Regions from separate parts of the Sphingomonas sp. J315 genome, predicted to be linked through region 1. Evidence: riboswitches for the same ligand, from Rfam matches in the RefSeq annotation. Region 1 holds a riboswitch; the other holds the start of a gene.
The links. Region 1 has a riboswitch for cobalamin ahead of LRS08_RS01260 (TonB-dependent receptor plug domain-containing protein). Riboswitches for the same ligand answer to the same signal wherever they lie in the genome.
Positions count from the first base shown of each region.

Region 1 (7,586 bases):
GGCGAGCGGCGCGACCGCAGCCAGCCCGTAATAGATCGCAATCACCGCACCGAGCGACGCGCCGCCCGAAATGCCGAGCAGCCCCGGTTCGGCCAGCGGATTTCGCAGCAACCCCTGCAACACCGCGCCCGACAGGCCGAGGATCGCCCCGGTCAGCACGCCGAGCAGCATGCGCGGCAGCCGGATTTCGGTGATGACCACCCCGGTCAGCCGCGCGGTCCCGCTGGCCTCGCCCCCCAGCCATCCGGCATAATCCAGCCCCAGCGTGCCGATGCCGAGCGAGGTCAGGCCAAGTGCGAGCGTCACCAGCGCCAGAACAGGGATCAGCAACCGCCCGCTCATCGGGTCGCCCTCTGCCGGTTTGCCGTTTCAAGCTGACCGCGCAGCTCCGCCGCCGCCTCGGCGATCAGCGGCGTGCCGCAGATATAGGCGCGCGGGCTGACCCCGACCTGTCGCCCGGCCCATTGCTTGCGGACCAGCGGATGCCGCGCAACGCGGTCGCGCAGGCTCTGGCCGACCACGCCGCCGACCGGCGCGACGAGGATATCGGGGTTGAGCGCCAGCAACGCCTCGACATCGGTGCCCGCGACACCCTCCTTCGCCGCGTTGCGCGCACCCGCCGCGTCGAGCACCGCGTCGTACAGCGCGCCCTCCCCGCGCGAGAGGCCGTCGCCGCTCCACGACGCGACGCGCAGGTTAAGCGCGGGACGGCGCGACAGCTCGGCCAGCCGCGCATCCATGCCCGCGATCAGCGCCTCGCCCCGCGCAACCGTCCCCAGCCGCGCGGCCAGCGCGCGCACCGTGGCGCGGATCTCGTCCAGGCTCTGCGGTTGTGCCACCTCGATCATCGGAAAGCCGAAGCGGCGCAGTGCAGCGCGGGTCGCCGCCGACCCAAAGCTGTCGGCGACAATCAGATCGGGCTGTTGCCGTACCACATCCTCGATCTCGCCGCGATTGACCGCGATGCCGCGCGCGCGCGCCGACATCAGCGACAGTAGCGGATCGCGCGACAGCCAGGTGACCGACGCGATCCGCTCGGGCGGGAGCAGCATCAGCACCAGCTGGTCGGTGCACTGGTTGATCGACATGACGCGCATTGGCAGTGCGGGCTTCGCACCGGCCACGGGTGGAGGCGCGCTGCCGGCCGAAACCGGCAGCGTCATCCCCGCGATCGCCAGCGCGATGCCGGCGCGCCGCATCACAGCTTGACCCGCACCCCGGCGAACGCGCCGACGCCCGGCGTCGCGAAGCTGAACACCTCTTCGTAATCGACGTCGAACAGGTTCTCGACCCGCCCGAACAGCTGGACCTTCTCTACCACCTCGAACGCGACGTTGAAATTCACCAGCGTGAACGGCTTCAGCGATACGCGCACCGGGGTATAGCTGGGGTCGGTGAAGGCGATATCGGTCATCCGCCCGTTATGCCGTACCGTCAGCGTGGTCGAAAGCCGCTCGTCGCTGCTGGTGTAGGTCGCGTTGAAGCTGGCGATGTCGCCCGGCCGCCGCACTTCCTCGACGCCACTCTCTTCCGCATTGAGATGCGTGTAGCTCGCGTCGAACCGCAGCTGCGGGATCGGGCGTGCGCTGAGGAACAGCTCGACGCCATGCTGCTTGGACAGGGTCGTGCGGTTGGCTGGCGTCGCGACGAAGGTCGGGGCGGGGTAGGTGGTGTAGATCTCGTCCTCGAGCGTCGAGTCGAAATAGGTCGCGCCGAACGTCACCGTATCGTCCGCGAGCGTTTGCTCGATGCCCGCTTCCCAGCCTTCCGACTTTTCCGGCTTCAGGTTCGGGTTGCCGATATAGACACCGTCAGAGAAGCCATAGAGCTCGTAATAGCCGGGATTCTTGACCCCGGTGCCATAAGCGACGCGCACGCGCGTGTCGGTGGGCAGGCGATAGCTGCCCTGTACACGCCAGGTTGTCGCGTCGTCGAAGCGGTTATTGTCGTCGTGACGGATCGAGCCACTTGCTGCGAAATCGCCCGCAGTCAGTTCATATTGCGCGACCAGTCCGAGATTATCGGTGGTCCGCTTGCCGGTGAAGGCATCCCACGGCGATCCGGTGCCGGGAGTGGTATTGCGGAACTCCTCACGCTCCAGATCGACCGCGCCGGTCAGCCGGTGGGTGACCGCGTCGCTGCCGAAGCGCAGGCTCGACACCAGCGAGCCCTTGTAGCGCTGGCCGGTATTGCCGAAATCGACGACGTCATTGGCGCGAAACATCGTCCGCTCGGTATCTGCGAACTGGCCGGAGAGCGTCGTGGTCCAGCGCCCGTCTAGTGCGCTGAACTGTGCGCTGAGCAGACCGTAAAGGCCACGGTTGCGGTAATGCACGCCGGGGCTGTCGATCGTATAGCCAAAGGTCGGGCTGGCGGGGTTCCCGTCGCTGTTGTTGGCATCCGCGTCGGTCACGCTGTAGCGCAGCACTCCGGTCAGCGTGAAGCTGTCCGACGGAGTCCAGTTGAACTTCCCGCTCAGCGCTGCGCTTTTCGACCCGATGTTGCGGGTGCCGGCGCGCGCCGTCGGGGTGCCGTCGGTGATGAAGCCCGTTGCCGACAGCGCATAGTCGAAACTGCCCGAAGCACCCGCGGCGCGTGCCGCCGCGCTGACGGTGCCGAACGACCCGCCCTCGATCCGCGCGCTGAACCCCGGTGCCTCGCGACCCGACAGCGTCAGATAATGGATCACGCCGCCGATCGCGTCGGACCCATAGAGCGAGGATTGCTGACCGCGCAGCACCTCGACCCGCGCGGCGCTGTCGGCCAGTACGCCGCTATAGTCGAACTCGCCCTGGAACGGGTCGGATACCTCGATCCCGTCGATCAGGGTCAGGACATGATTGCCCTCGGTCCCGCGAATGCGGATCTGCGTCAGCCCGCCGATCTGGCGGCTGACCGCCACGCCCGGTACGTCCCGCAGCACATCGGACAGGTTGCGTGTCTGACGCTGTTCCAGCGCTTGCGCGTCGATGACGGTGGCCGATCCGCCGATCTGCTCGATGGGAACGGCCTCGCCGGAGCGCGAGGCAGTGACGACGACGGTCTCGCTCGAGACTTCGGCGACGGCGGTTTCGCCCGCAATGGCGGGCGACGCCGCAGCGATGGCGAGCGTGGAAACGGACAGCAACTTCAACATGGGACATCCCCCGGCGCCGAGCAACGAGGGCAGGGGCCTGGCCATCCGCAGGCGGATGACGGGCGTCAATGCATCAAACGGGCGCATGATCGCCTGACGCACGACACCGCAGCGGCCCCCGCCGCTAGGTTCGTCGCTCAGACGGAGGACCGTGCCGTGGCCATTCCCTGGACCAAGGCAAGAGCGACCATGCGCCGGCAGGTCTCCTGGCTCGCGGGTCAGGGCAGGATGCACGGCCTTCCCGGACGATTGTCCAGTGGCTGTTCCCTCGAAGGGGAACCAGTGCATCGCGCTCGCCGCTTACAGTTGCAGGGACAGCCACGGAATTGGGCGAAAAACCGCCCGCACCGCATTCCCGTTTAAGCCCCTTGCGGGGCACCGGCGCGATCATGAAGCGCGGGGTCGCCCCCATGCTTCGAGCGGGTCTTTAGGACCGGTTCGAGGCGCCCGCAAGCATTATATAAAGAATTCTTTATATCGTTTCCGGGCGCAGGAAGCGGAACATGTGTGCGACATAATCGACCTTGCCCAACTCTACTCCCTGCGCGCGCAGGATCGCATAAGCGGTCATCAGGTGGAAATAGAATTGCGGCAGCGCCCAGTCGCGGACGAACTGCTCGGCGGTCAGGTCGAACACCATCCCCTGGGGCAGCGCATGGGCGATGGGGGCGCCGGGGTCGATATCGGGCATATCGCTGCCGACTTGCTCCAGCAGCGCCAGCGTCTCACCAATCCGCGCCCGCGCATCGGCAATGGTGCCGGGATGTTCGCCCCCGTTGCGGCCTTCATCGAGCAGTTCGGAGAGCGACGCGGGAAATGCCTCGCCGCGCAGACGGTACACGCCTTCCTGTGCCTGGACACAGGCAAAGCGGATCTGCGTCGCCAGCGGAAACATGTCCGGTGCCAGCCGTGCCGCCATCAGCGCTTCAGTGACGCAGCCCTGCTCCTCGGCCTTGGCGAGCCACGCCGAAAGTGCGCGCAGCATCTGGCCATAGGTTGGGACGATCAAAGCGGATGGGGTCATTCGCGGCTCCGTTTCAGATGGTTGGGCGGGCGACCTAAGACAAGAGAGCGATGCGCGCCAGCGGGCTTCGATATGCACTTGTCCAAGGGCCGGGGTCAGAGCGGCTCCAGCGAAGTCCATTTCTGCGCACCGCGATGATTCTCGATCATCGCGTCGACGAACCACGGTACGCAGCCCGTCCGCGTCTCGCGGAGGCGTGGCGATGCCTGGTCTCGTACCGATCGGGCGAGATTGCGGTACAGATTGGCGAAATCTGTGGAAATGTGGTCCCCAAAGCTTTCTCCCCCATAGATTTCGGTGAACCGTGCGCGTCAGGCTTGCGCTCGGCACCGGCAACCGCTTAGATACTGTCAACGATGTCAGCCGACTGGTTGTCACACTCGGAGGGGATAGTGAAATCTCTCATCGCACTGCCCCTCGTGGCGGTAATATGTGGCGTGGTAGCGCTAACGGCCGGTTCTCCGAGCGTGCGTGCGCGTCCAGTCCAGGATGGCGCTCAGGCATTTGCCGCGTGCCGCGCCTGCCATACGCTTGCCCCAGGCGGGAAGAGCGTGATGGGTCCCAATCTCAACAAGCTGTTCGGGCGGAAGGCGGGATCGGCTCCCGGGTTTAATTACAGCCCCGCGCTCAAGCAATCCGGCATTGTCTGGGATGCGAAGACCCTCGACCAATATCTCGCCGCCCCCACCACGAAGGTGCCCGGGTCGCGGATGGTGATGAAGGTGGCCGATCCCGCGCGTCGGGCCGCGCTGATCGCCTATCTGAAGGCCGAAACAAAATAGCTGTGCCTGTGGGGGAGATGTCATGAGGGGTCCGGCGGTTTTCCTCGCACAGTTTATGGGCGATGCTGCGCCGTTCGACACCTTGCCCTCCGCCGCGCGCTGGATGGCGGAGGCCGGTTGTGTCGGTCGCTTGGCGACGGACAGGTCGATTTCGGCGGAATCTTTTCGGAACTCACGCAATGTGGCTATGCCTGCTGGGCGGCGCTCGAACGGGAAAGCTGCCTCAAGCATCCCGAGGACGGCGCGCGAAGGCGCACCGTTCATCGCCGCGCACATGATCCGCAAGGCGGACAAGGCATTCGACGATTTCGCCGGTGGCAGCGATCCGGGGCTCAACCGGGCGATGCTGGGGCTGGCATAAATACAAAAGGGGGGGATGCAGCGATGGCCGAGAGATATCATAAGGGGCGGCTGTTCTGGCTGGGCATATTGGCGCTTTTTACCGCGGCGGCGGGGCTCGCCATTCGCGGCGCCATCGCCAGCGGGCTCAAGGCGGAGTGGATCGATCCGGTCGCGCCGTTGCAAGCGGGTGAGCTGATCGCCGCCGCCCTGGGCGCGGCATTCCTGAGCTTTGCAATCACCCTGTTCGTCGCGAGCGCATTTCTCGACCAGATCGGCATGAAGCGCTGCCTGGTCGCTGCCGGGCTGTGCTTCTTCGCCGGGCCGCTGCTGATCGTCACCGCGGGCCATCTGGCGACCGGCATGACGATCTACACGATCGTGTGGGTCGGGATGCTGCTCAGCGGGATCGGCTGGGGACTGACAGAGGCGGCGATCAACCCGCTGACGACGCAACTCTATCCCGATGACGCGACCCACCGGCTCAATGTGCTCCACGCCTGGTTCCCCGGCGGCATCATCATCGGTGGCCTGGCCGGTTTCTTCCTGTCGGCTACCCTGTCCTGGCAGGGGATCATGGCGCTGGTGATGATTCCGGCGGCCGCGACGATCCTGATGGCGGCAACCACAAATTTCCCGCCGCCGCTGCGCAGCGAAAGCGGCGTGACCTTCGGCCAGATGATCGGCGAGGTGTTTCGCCGCCCGAGCTTCTTCATCTGGTTCGGCGCGATGTTCCTGACCGCCGCGTCCGAACTCGCGCCCGGCCAGTGGATCGACGTCGCCCTGTCCAACCGCGTCGGCATGCGCGGCATCCTGCTGCTGGTGTACGTCAACGCGCTGATGTTCGTGTTCCGCCATTTCGCGGGGCGGCTGGCGAACAGGATCTCCAACCCCGGCCTGCTGTGGGTGTCGAGCTTGCTCGCCGGCATCGGGCTGTTCATGCTGTCGCAGGCGCAGTCGCCGGTTGCCGCGATCATCGCCTCTACCGTCTGGGGCCTGGGCGTATGCGTGATGTGGCCGACGATGCTCGCCTCGGTCGCGGAACGCTATCCGCGCGGCGGGGCGTGGGCGATGGGGCTGGTCGGATCGGCCGGCGCGCTCGCCAGCTTCTTCGTGCTGCCGCAGCTGGGCGCGATGTTCGACCAGGCGAAGATCGAGTTCGCGGGCGGGCCGGAGGCATTCGCCGCGCTGACGGGTGCAGCCAAGCTGGCGGTCGAAGATGCGGCGGCTTCGGTGTCGTTCCAGAAGCTCGCGATCCTACCCGCGATCCTGCTCGTTGTGTTCGGCTTCATCTGGCTGCGCGAACGCGGCAAGTCGCGCGCACAGCTAGCGGGTGAAGCGGCGTGAAGTTGACGCGGCGCTCCGTCCTCGCCGCCGGTGCCGCCACGGCGGGTGCGGCGGCGATGGCGCACGCCGCGACGCAATCGAATGCGCCGCGCTTCTCGCTCGGCTATGCGCCGCATGAGGGTAGCTTCAGGAGTCGGGGCAGTCGGCTGGAGCAGATCGCCTTTGCCGCCGATCAGGGCTTTACCGCCTGGGAGGATAACGAGGCCGCCGCTCGCCCCGTCGAAGAGCAAACCGCGATGGCCAGGGTGCTGCACCAGCGCGGCATGACGATGGGCGTGTTCGTCGCGTCGATGCCCAAATGGGCGCAGTCGCGACCGGTGCTCGGGGCGAATGACGATGGCGATCGCACGGCGTTTCTCGCTGATATCCGCGCGTCGATCGACGTCGCCAAGCGCCTCAATGCGAAGTGGATGACGGTCGTCCCAGGCTTTCTCGACCGCCGCGTGCCGATCGACATCCAGACGGGCCGGGTGATCGACACGATGCGCCGTGCCGCCGACATTGTCGCCCCGCACGGGTTGGTGATGGTGATGGAACCGCTCAATACCCTCGTCGACCATCCCGGCGTGTTCCTGCAGACGGTGCCCCAGGGCTATGCCATCGCGCGCGGGGTCGACAGCCCGGCGGTGAAGATCCTCGCCGACCTCTATCATGAGCAGATCCAGGCCGGACATCTCATCCGCACCATGGACAGTTGCTGGAGCGAGATCGCCTATCTCCAGTTCGGCGACAATCCTGGCCGCAAGGAGCCGGGCACCGGCGAAATCAACTATCGCAACATCGTTCGCTGGCTGCGCGCAAAGAAGTTCGCGGGCGTCATCGGCATGGAGCACGGCAATTCGGTTGAAGGCCGCGCTGGCGAAGATCGGCTGATCGCCGCCTATCGCGAGATCGACGCGGCATGAAGGGGAAGGGCGTGAAACTCAGTCTGTCCATCGCGGCATTGGTACTGGCTGCT
Region 1 is NZ_CP088296.1:225,124-232,709, reverse strand. Features, by position in the region: gene LRS08_RS01270 (iron ABC transporter permease) at 1-342, opposite strand, end outside; gene LRS08_RS01265 (ABC transporter substrate-binding protein) at 339-1,199, opposite strand; gene LRS08_RS01260 (TonB-dependent receptor plug domain-containing protein) at 1,199-3,136, opposite strand; cobalamin riboswitch at 3,315-3,534, opposite strand; gene LRS08_RS01255 (DUF1993 family protein) at 3,609-4,160, opposite strand; gene LRS08_RS01250 (c-type cytochrome) at 4,517-4,942, shown strand; partial or broken gene LRS08_RS01245 (sugar phosphate isomerase/epimerase) at 5,042-5,303, shown strand; gene LRS08_RS01240 (MFS transporter) at 5,327-6,628, shown strand; gene LRS08_RS01235 (hydroxypyruvate isomerase family protein) at 6,625-7,533, shown strand; gene LRS08_RS01230 (DUF1080 domain-containing protein) at 7,545-7,586, shown strand, end outside.

Region 2 (7,586 bases), 1.3 Mb from region 1:
ACCGACGCAAAAAATATAGCGGCACCGGCTTGACCTTCCAATGGTTGGAAGGATTATTGGCCCATCACGTTGGGGTTGGAAGCGACCCTGACTCCGCAAATTCAAGGAGTTCGACGTGGCACGCACCGTAAAGACCGCAGAATTGTTTCGTATGGTGATGCCCAAGCACACCTGTCCCTACGGCCTGAAGGCACTCGATCTGCTCCGGCGCGAAGGCTTTTCGGTCGATGACCATCACCTGACGACGCGATCCGAAACCGATGCGTTCAAGGTAGAGCATGGGGTGGCGACCACGCCGCAGGTCTTCATCGATGGACGGCGCATTGGCGGCTATGACGATCTGCGCCGCTATCTGGGCAAGCGCGTCCGCGACAAGGACGCGGTGACCTATGTCCCGGTCATCGCGCTGTTCGGCGTCGCCGCCGCGATGGCGCTTTCGGCCAGCTGGGCAATCGAACAGAGCCTGTTTACGGTTCGCGCGGCCGAGTGGTTCATCGCTTTTGCCATGTGTCTGCTCGCCCTTCAGAAGCTCAAGGATGTCGAGAGTTTCGCGACGATGTTCCTCAACTACGACCTGCTGGCCAAGCGGTGGGTGCCCTATGGCCGCATCTATCCCTTTGCTGAGCTTGCCGCCGGCATTTTGATGGTCACCGGGACGATGATGTGGCTTTCGGTGCCCATCGCATTGTTCATCGGCACGATCGGCGCGGTATCCGTGTTCTATGCCGTCTATATCGAGCGGCGGGAGCTCAAATGCGCCTGCGTCGGCGGCGACAGCAAGGTTCCGCTGGGTTTCGTCTCGCTGACCGAGAATGTGATGATGGTCGCGATGGCGGTGTGGATGGTGGCAAAACCATCGCTGCTTGCCACGCACTGAGCCCACAGCATGCATCGCCGTGAGGGATGACCCGCATCGGCGCGTAGTCAGGTGCAATTCAACGGAGCTTTAACAAGCCATGGTTCGAACAATGGATCGACGACAGCTGCTCGGCGGCGTCGGGATGGGGGGCGCTGCCCTTGCGCTTTCGCAATGGATGCCGGCATGGGCGCGCAGCAATTCTCCCGGTCTGGTTGCTGACCTCAAGACGGTGTCCGGCGAAGACATCCGGCTGCGCATTGCGCACCAGATGATCCATCTCGACGGCCGCCACGGCCATGCGATCGGGATCAACGGCACCGTGCCGGGGCCGCTGATCCGGTTGCGCGAGGGGCAGAATGTCCGGCTTCATGTCGAAAACGCTCTGGACGAAGACAGCTCGATTCATTGGCACGGCCTGATCCTCCCCTTTCACATGGACGGGGTGCCGGGGGTCAGCTTTCCTGGGATCAAGCCACGCACCACCTTTACCTACGAGTTCCCGATCGTTCAGGCAGGCACCTACTGGTATCACAGCCATTCGGGGTTGCAGGAGCAGATGGGCCATTACGGCCCGATCGTGATCGATCCCGAAGGCGATGATCCGATCCAGTCCGATCGCGAGCATGTGATCGTGCTGTCCGACTACAGCTTCATGCATCCGCACCGGATCTTCCAGAAGCTCAAGCAGATGGGCGGTTACTTCAACCACCAGAAGCTGACCGCGACCGACGGCGAAGCGATGTCGGCCGCCGAGCGGATGGCCTGGGGCAAGATGCGGATGGACCCGACCGATATTTCTGACGTCACCGGCGCGACATACACTTACCTCGTCAACGGCCATGGCCCGAAAGAGAACTGGACCGGCCTGTTTCGACCGGGCGAGCGGGTGCGGCTGCGCATCGTCAATGCGTCGGCGATGACGACATTCAACCTGCGCATTCCGGGGCTGAAGCTCAGCATCGTGCAGGCGGACGGAATGAATGTGCGCCCCGTTGCGGTCGACGAGTTCCAGATCGCGGTCGCAGAAACCTATGACGTGATCGTCGAGCCGAGCGAGGACCGCGCCTACACCTTCGTCGCCGAGACGGTTGATCGCTCGGGAATGGGGGTCGCGACGCTGGCACCTCGGCCCGGCATGCGCGCACCGGTGCCACCGCTGCGCAAGCGACCGCTGGCGACGATGAAGGATATGGGAATGGGTGGCATGGGCGGTCATGGCGCTGCCGCCTGCACGCCTGAGCATGCGGCCATGGGCCATTGCACGATGCCAAGCGGCGACGGCGCGGAACACAGCGCTGGCACCGCGATGAAGCATTCGATGCGCGATTTCTCGGTCGCGCCTGACGTTGCCAAGACGCCGACGGTCCAGTCGATCTCGCCGATGCCAGTCGATCGGATGGGCGAACCTGGACAGGGGCTGGACGATGTCGGCCATCGCGTTCTCAATTATCGTGATCTGGTCGCGCTCGATCGAAACCCCGACATTCGCGGCCCTGAGCGCGAAGTGCGCATCCACCTGACCGGCAATATGGAACGCTATATGTGGGCATTCGATGGCGAGAAGCTGTCCGAGGTTGGCGCCCCGATCCCGTTCACCGAAGGCGAACGCGTCCGGGTCACCCTGGTCAACGACACGATGATGACCCACCCGATCCATCTGCACGGACATTTCTTCGAGCTGGTGACGGGGCATGGCGACCATTCGCCGCGCAAGCACACCGTCAACGTTCAGCCTGGCGGCACCGCTGCCTTCGACTTCACCGCCGACGCAGTGGGCGACTGGGCGTTCCACTGCCACATGCTCTATCACATGCATGCCGGGATGATGCAGGTCGTGACCGTGCGCCCGCAGGAGGACGCGGCATGATCGGCAGCCTACTTCTCGCCGGGACCGGCTTTGTTTCTGCCATGGGTCTTGCGCCCGCCGGACAGACGATGCCGCCGATGGCGGCTCCCAAGGCTGAGGCTCAGGCCGCGTCAGCCTGCACGCCAGAGCATGCGGCGATGGGGCATTGCCAGATGCCTGATACCAAGGCGCCGGCGAGCCCCCCCACGAACGACCCGGATTGTCCCCCCGAACACGCAAAAATGGGGCACTGCACACCCAAGGACGCGGCACCGGCAGAGGATGCGGTCGGCACCGACCTGGCGCCGGGCACTGGCCCGGCACCCGCCCCCGTCGCGGCGAACTATGCCGACCGCGTCTGGGGCCGCGAGGCGATGCAGCCGACCCGCGACGACCTGCGCCGCCATCACGGTGGCGGCACGTTCAGCAAGGTGACGATCGATCTGGCCGAGCTGACCATCGCCAAGGGACATGAAGGATATCGTTTCGAGACCGACGCATGGTTCGGCGGTGACATCAACCGCCTCGCGTTGAAGGCTGAAGGCGAAGGCACCTTTGGCGAGGCGATCGAAGGCGTTGATTTCAAGGCGCTCTACTCACGCGCGATCGGCCCCTATTTCAATCTTCAGGGCGGTCTGAGACAGGAGATTGGTCATGGTCCCGACCGGACCCATGCCGTGATCGGCATCGAAGGGCTCGCGCCCTATTGGTTTGAGGTCGATGCCTATCTGTCGCTCTCGACACAGGGGGAACTGCGCGCCAGTGCGTCGGCGGAATATGACCAGCGTCTGACCCAGCGCCTGATCCTTCAGCCGAAGATCGAGTTCGAGCTATCGGCACAGGACATCCCGGCGCTCGGCATCGGGGGCGGGTTCTCGAGCGCCGAGGCGGGGCTCCGTCTGCGCTACGAGATCGCGCGCGAGTTCGCGCCCTATGTAGGCATCGTGCATGAGCGAAAGTTTGGACGAACCGCATCCTTCGCGCGTGCGTCCGGCGAGGATACGCATGCGACCAGTCTCGTCCTGGGGGTCCGTGCCTGGTTCTGAAGGTTATAGGTGCAGGGCTGAAGATGGTGGCGCATGCGCATAGCGCGGTTCAGGAGGTCTGATGCTCTACCTAGCAATCAAGGCGGCGATTTCCGGCGTGCTCATCGCGCTCGTCTCGGAGATCGCCCGCCGCTCCCCCGGCTTCGGCGCGCTGGTCGCGTCGCTGCCGCTGGTCTCTGTCCTCGGCATGATCTGGCTCTGGCGCGACAAACCCGACATAACGCTGATGGCCGATCACGCACTCGCGACCTTCTGGTATGTGCTTCCCAGCCTGCCGATGTTCTTGGTGATCCCACTGTTACTCAAGCGTGGCGTCGGTTTCTTGCCGTCGCTCGCAGCCGGATGCGTGCTGACGGTGCTGCTCTATGCGGGGATGACGGTTGTGCTGGGACGATTCGGGGTCCGGCTTTAAGGCGGCTACTTCATGACCTCGCGATGCCAGATTAGCGAATCCAGCTTACCGGTTCGAGGCAATGTATATTGAGCAAGCGCATAAGCCTTGGTCGCCACCCCGAATCCACCTGACCTCTAGCGACCGATGGTCGGAGATAACCTCTAGCAGTTGAGCGGATTGAAACGCAGAAATCCACTAGCCTCTTGGCGGGGATCTACCCACTGTCCGCGCAAGTCACGCGATGGCTGCTTTCGTGGTTCGTCCTGCCAAAAGCCGCCAGACCGCTTACGGCCCACATCCCGCCGTTCGCTACCCCTGCCGGGCGATGGCCGAAAATGGGCCGCAACCGGACTGGCGGCTTGTGGCCGCCGGAGCGGCATAAGCAGACATCGTAGCGGGTGGTGCGCGTACAACTCGAATTAGGCCGTCAGCAGCCTGTCTATTTTCGGGTACGGCAGTGGGCAAAGCCGACGCACGTAAGCCGATTGCGCCAGAACTCCGTTTCTGAACACTGCCGTCTTCCGCTCGATCATCACCTCGCAGTGGGTCTGCGGTCCGAGAGCATGGCTCTCGATCTCGCCCCGATTGCGGACCATGTCGTTGGTCGACCCTTGTGCGTCACGCTCTCGACCGGCCGCACCCGTCGATATGTCAATCATCAATTCCCGCATGACAATCGCCGCGCAGCACAATCTCATAACGATATAAAGATATCTTTATATCAGGATTGACAGCGTAGTTTCGATTGTGTTGAAAGGGCGCGTCGAGGTTCCCCGCCTCAGGCACGACGGCGGGGCTAAGACGGGAAGCCGGTGATGTCCTTCTGGGCAGATTCCGGCGCTGCCCCCGCAACTGTAAGCGGCGAGTGGCGGTTCCATTTTGTGCCACTGAGCGTCCGCAAGACGCTCGGGAAGGCCGGAACCACCGCGACGACCCGTGAGCCAGGAGACCTGCCTCCGACGCGATAACGTTCCTCGGACGGGGGTGTCTCCGGTGGATCGCGCTTGACGCAGGGCTTGCGGCTGTCCGCCGTCGCCTGTCCATCGTGCGCGTTCTTCCTTCGGCCCTCCTGCCCGCACATGCAGTTTGGGGTACCGACCATGACCGACAGCGCCTTCACCTTCACGCTCAAGAGCATTCCGTTCGACGAAGAGTATCGGCCGGCCGACAATACGCGGATCACGACCAACTTCGCCAATCTGGCGCGGGGTGAGCGCCGTGAGGAAAATCTGCGCAACACGCTGCGCATGATCGACAACCGCTTCAATTCACTGGTGCACTGGGACAATCCGGCGGGCGATCGCTACGCGCTCGAGCTCACCATCATCACCGCCGAGATGCATGTCGCCGCCAACGGCGCTCAGGATGCGTTCCCGCTGATCGAGATCCTCAGGACCACGATCATCGACAAGAAGACCAGAGCGCGGATGGACGGCATCGTCGGGAACAATTTTTCCTCCTACATCCGCGATTACGACTTCAGCGTCGTGCTGCCCGAACATAGCAAGGCGCATCCCAACTCGGGCACGCCAGAAGGGTTCGGCGACCTTCACGGCAATCTGTTCAAGCATTTCCTGAAGTCGGAAGCGTATCGCGCAACGTTCAGCAAGCCGCCTGTGATCTGTCTCAGCGTGTCGAGCAACAAGACCTATCAGCGTACCGGCAACGAGCACCCGATCCTGGGCTTTGAATATGAGAATGACGAGTTCTCGGCGACCGACGACTATTTCGCGAAGATGGGGATGAAGGTCCGCTACTTCATGCCGCGCAACAGCGCCGCGCCCTTCGCCTTCTACCATATCGGCGACCTGCTGGGCGACTATACCAACCTCGAGCTGGTCAGCACGATTGCGACGATGGACACGTTCCAGCGCATCTATCGCCCCGAGATCTACAACGCCAATTCGGTAGCGGCGGAACAGTATCGGCCTAGCCTGAAATACCAGGACTATTCGCTGACCCGCATCGTCTATGACCGCGAGGAGCGTAGCCGGCTCGCGTTTGAACAGGGCAAGTTCGCCGAAGAGCGGTTCATCAAGCCCTATCGCGCAGCGCTTGAACAATGGTCGGCCAGTTTCGCCGCCTGATCTCCCCTGAATTCAAAGGTATTTTCGAACATGACGATGTTGTTGCCCACGACGACCGCGGGCAGTCTGCCCAAGCCCTCCTGGCTCGCTGAGCCCGAGAAGCTGTGGGCCGCGTGGAAGCATGAAGGCGAAGAACTTGTCGCCGCCAAGCAGGACGCGCTGCGCCTTGCGGTCGATGATCAGAAAAAGGCGGGTATCGACATCGTCGGCGATGGCGAACAGACGCGCCAGCATTTTGTCACCACCTTCATCGAGCATCTGGAAGGCGTCGATTGGGAAAAGAAGCAGGTCATGCGCATCCGCAACCGCTACGACGCCAGCGTGCCGTCGGTGGTGGGCGCGGTGTCGCGGCCCAGGTCGGTGTTCGTCGAGGATGCCAAGTACCTGCGCGCGCAGACCGACGGGCCGATCAAATGGACGCTGCCCGGTCCGATGACGATGATCGATACGTTGTACGACGATCACTATAAGAGCCGTGAGAAGCTCGCCTGGGAATTCGCCTGCATCCTCAACGAAGAGGCGAAGGAGCTGGAAGCCGCAGGCGTCGATATTGTCCAGTTCGACGAACCGGCGTTCAACGTCTTTTTCGACGAGGCGAACGACTGGGGCATCAAGACTCTGGAGCGCGCCGCCGAGGGGCTGAAGTGTGAGACCGCGGTCCACATCTGCTATGGCTATGGCATCAAGGCTAACACCGACTGGAAGAAGACGCTCGGCTCCGAATGGCGGCAATATGAGGAAATCTTCCCCAATTTGCAGAAGTCGACGATCGATATCGTCAGCCTCGAATGCCAGTGTTCGCGCGTACCGATGGACCTGATCGAGCTCATTCGCGGCAAGAAGGTGATGGTCGGCGCGATCGACGTGGCGACCGACACGGTCGAGACGCCCGAAGAGGTCGCGGCGACGCTGCGCAACGCGTTGCGCTTCGTCGATGCCGACAAGCTCATCCCCGCCACCAACTGCGGCATGGCGCCGCTGTCGCGTGCGGTTGCGAACGGCAAGCTGAGGGCGCTGGGTGCGGGTGCGGAGATCGTCCGCAAGGAACTGGCGGCGTAAGCAAAAATCGGGTCCGGCGATGCCCACACGGCATCGCCGGACGGCGTATCCGGGCGCGGTCGCGTGCTCGATTCAGGAATATTCGATGAACGCTCTTCTGCGCCGCCCGCGGCTCGATCCCTATATCTTCGCGATCATGGCGATGGTCGCGGTGGCCGCGATCATTCCCGCGCGGGGCGTCGGGAAAGAGGTGCTTGATCATGTCGTGCACGCCGCGATCGCGCTGCTGTTCTTCATCTATGGCGCGAAGATTTCGCGGCAGGCGATCTGGCAGGGCATCGCCCATTGGCGCCTG
Region 2 is NZ_CP088296.1:1,543,275-1,550,860, forward strand. Features, by position in the region: gene LRS08_RS07850 (glutaredoxin) at 152-877, shown strand; gene LRS08_RS07855 (copper resistance system multicopper oxidase) at 957-2,726, shown strand; gene LRS08_RS07860 (copper resistance protein B) at 2,723-3,751, shown strand; gene LRS08_RS07865 (DUF3147 family protein) at 3,813-4,163, shown strand; cobalamin riboswitch at 4,895-5,118, shown strand; gene LRS08_RS07870 (DUF1852 domain-containing protein) at 5,246-6,232, shown strand; gene LRS08_RS07875 (methionine synthase) at 6,263-7,291, shown strand; gene LRS08_RS07880 (bile acid:sodium symporter family protein) at 7,377-7,586, shown strand, end outside.
Region 2: linked by a shared signal. The riboswitch ahead of LRS08_RS07870 (DUF1852 domain-containing protein) and the one ahead of LRS08_RS01260 (TonB-dependent receptor plug domain-containing protein) in region 1 are both predicted to bind cobalamin.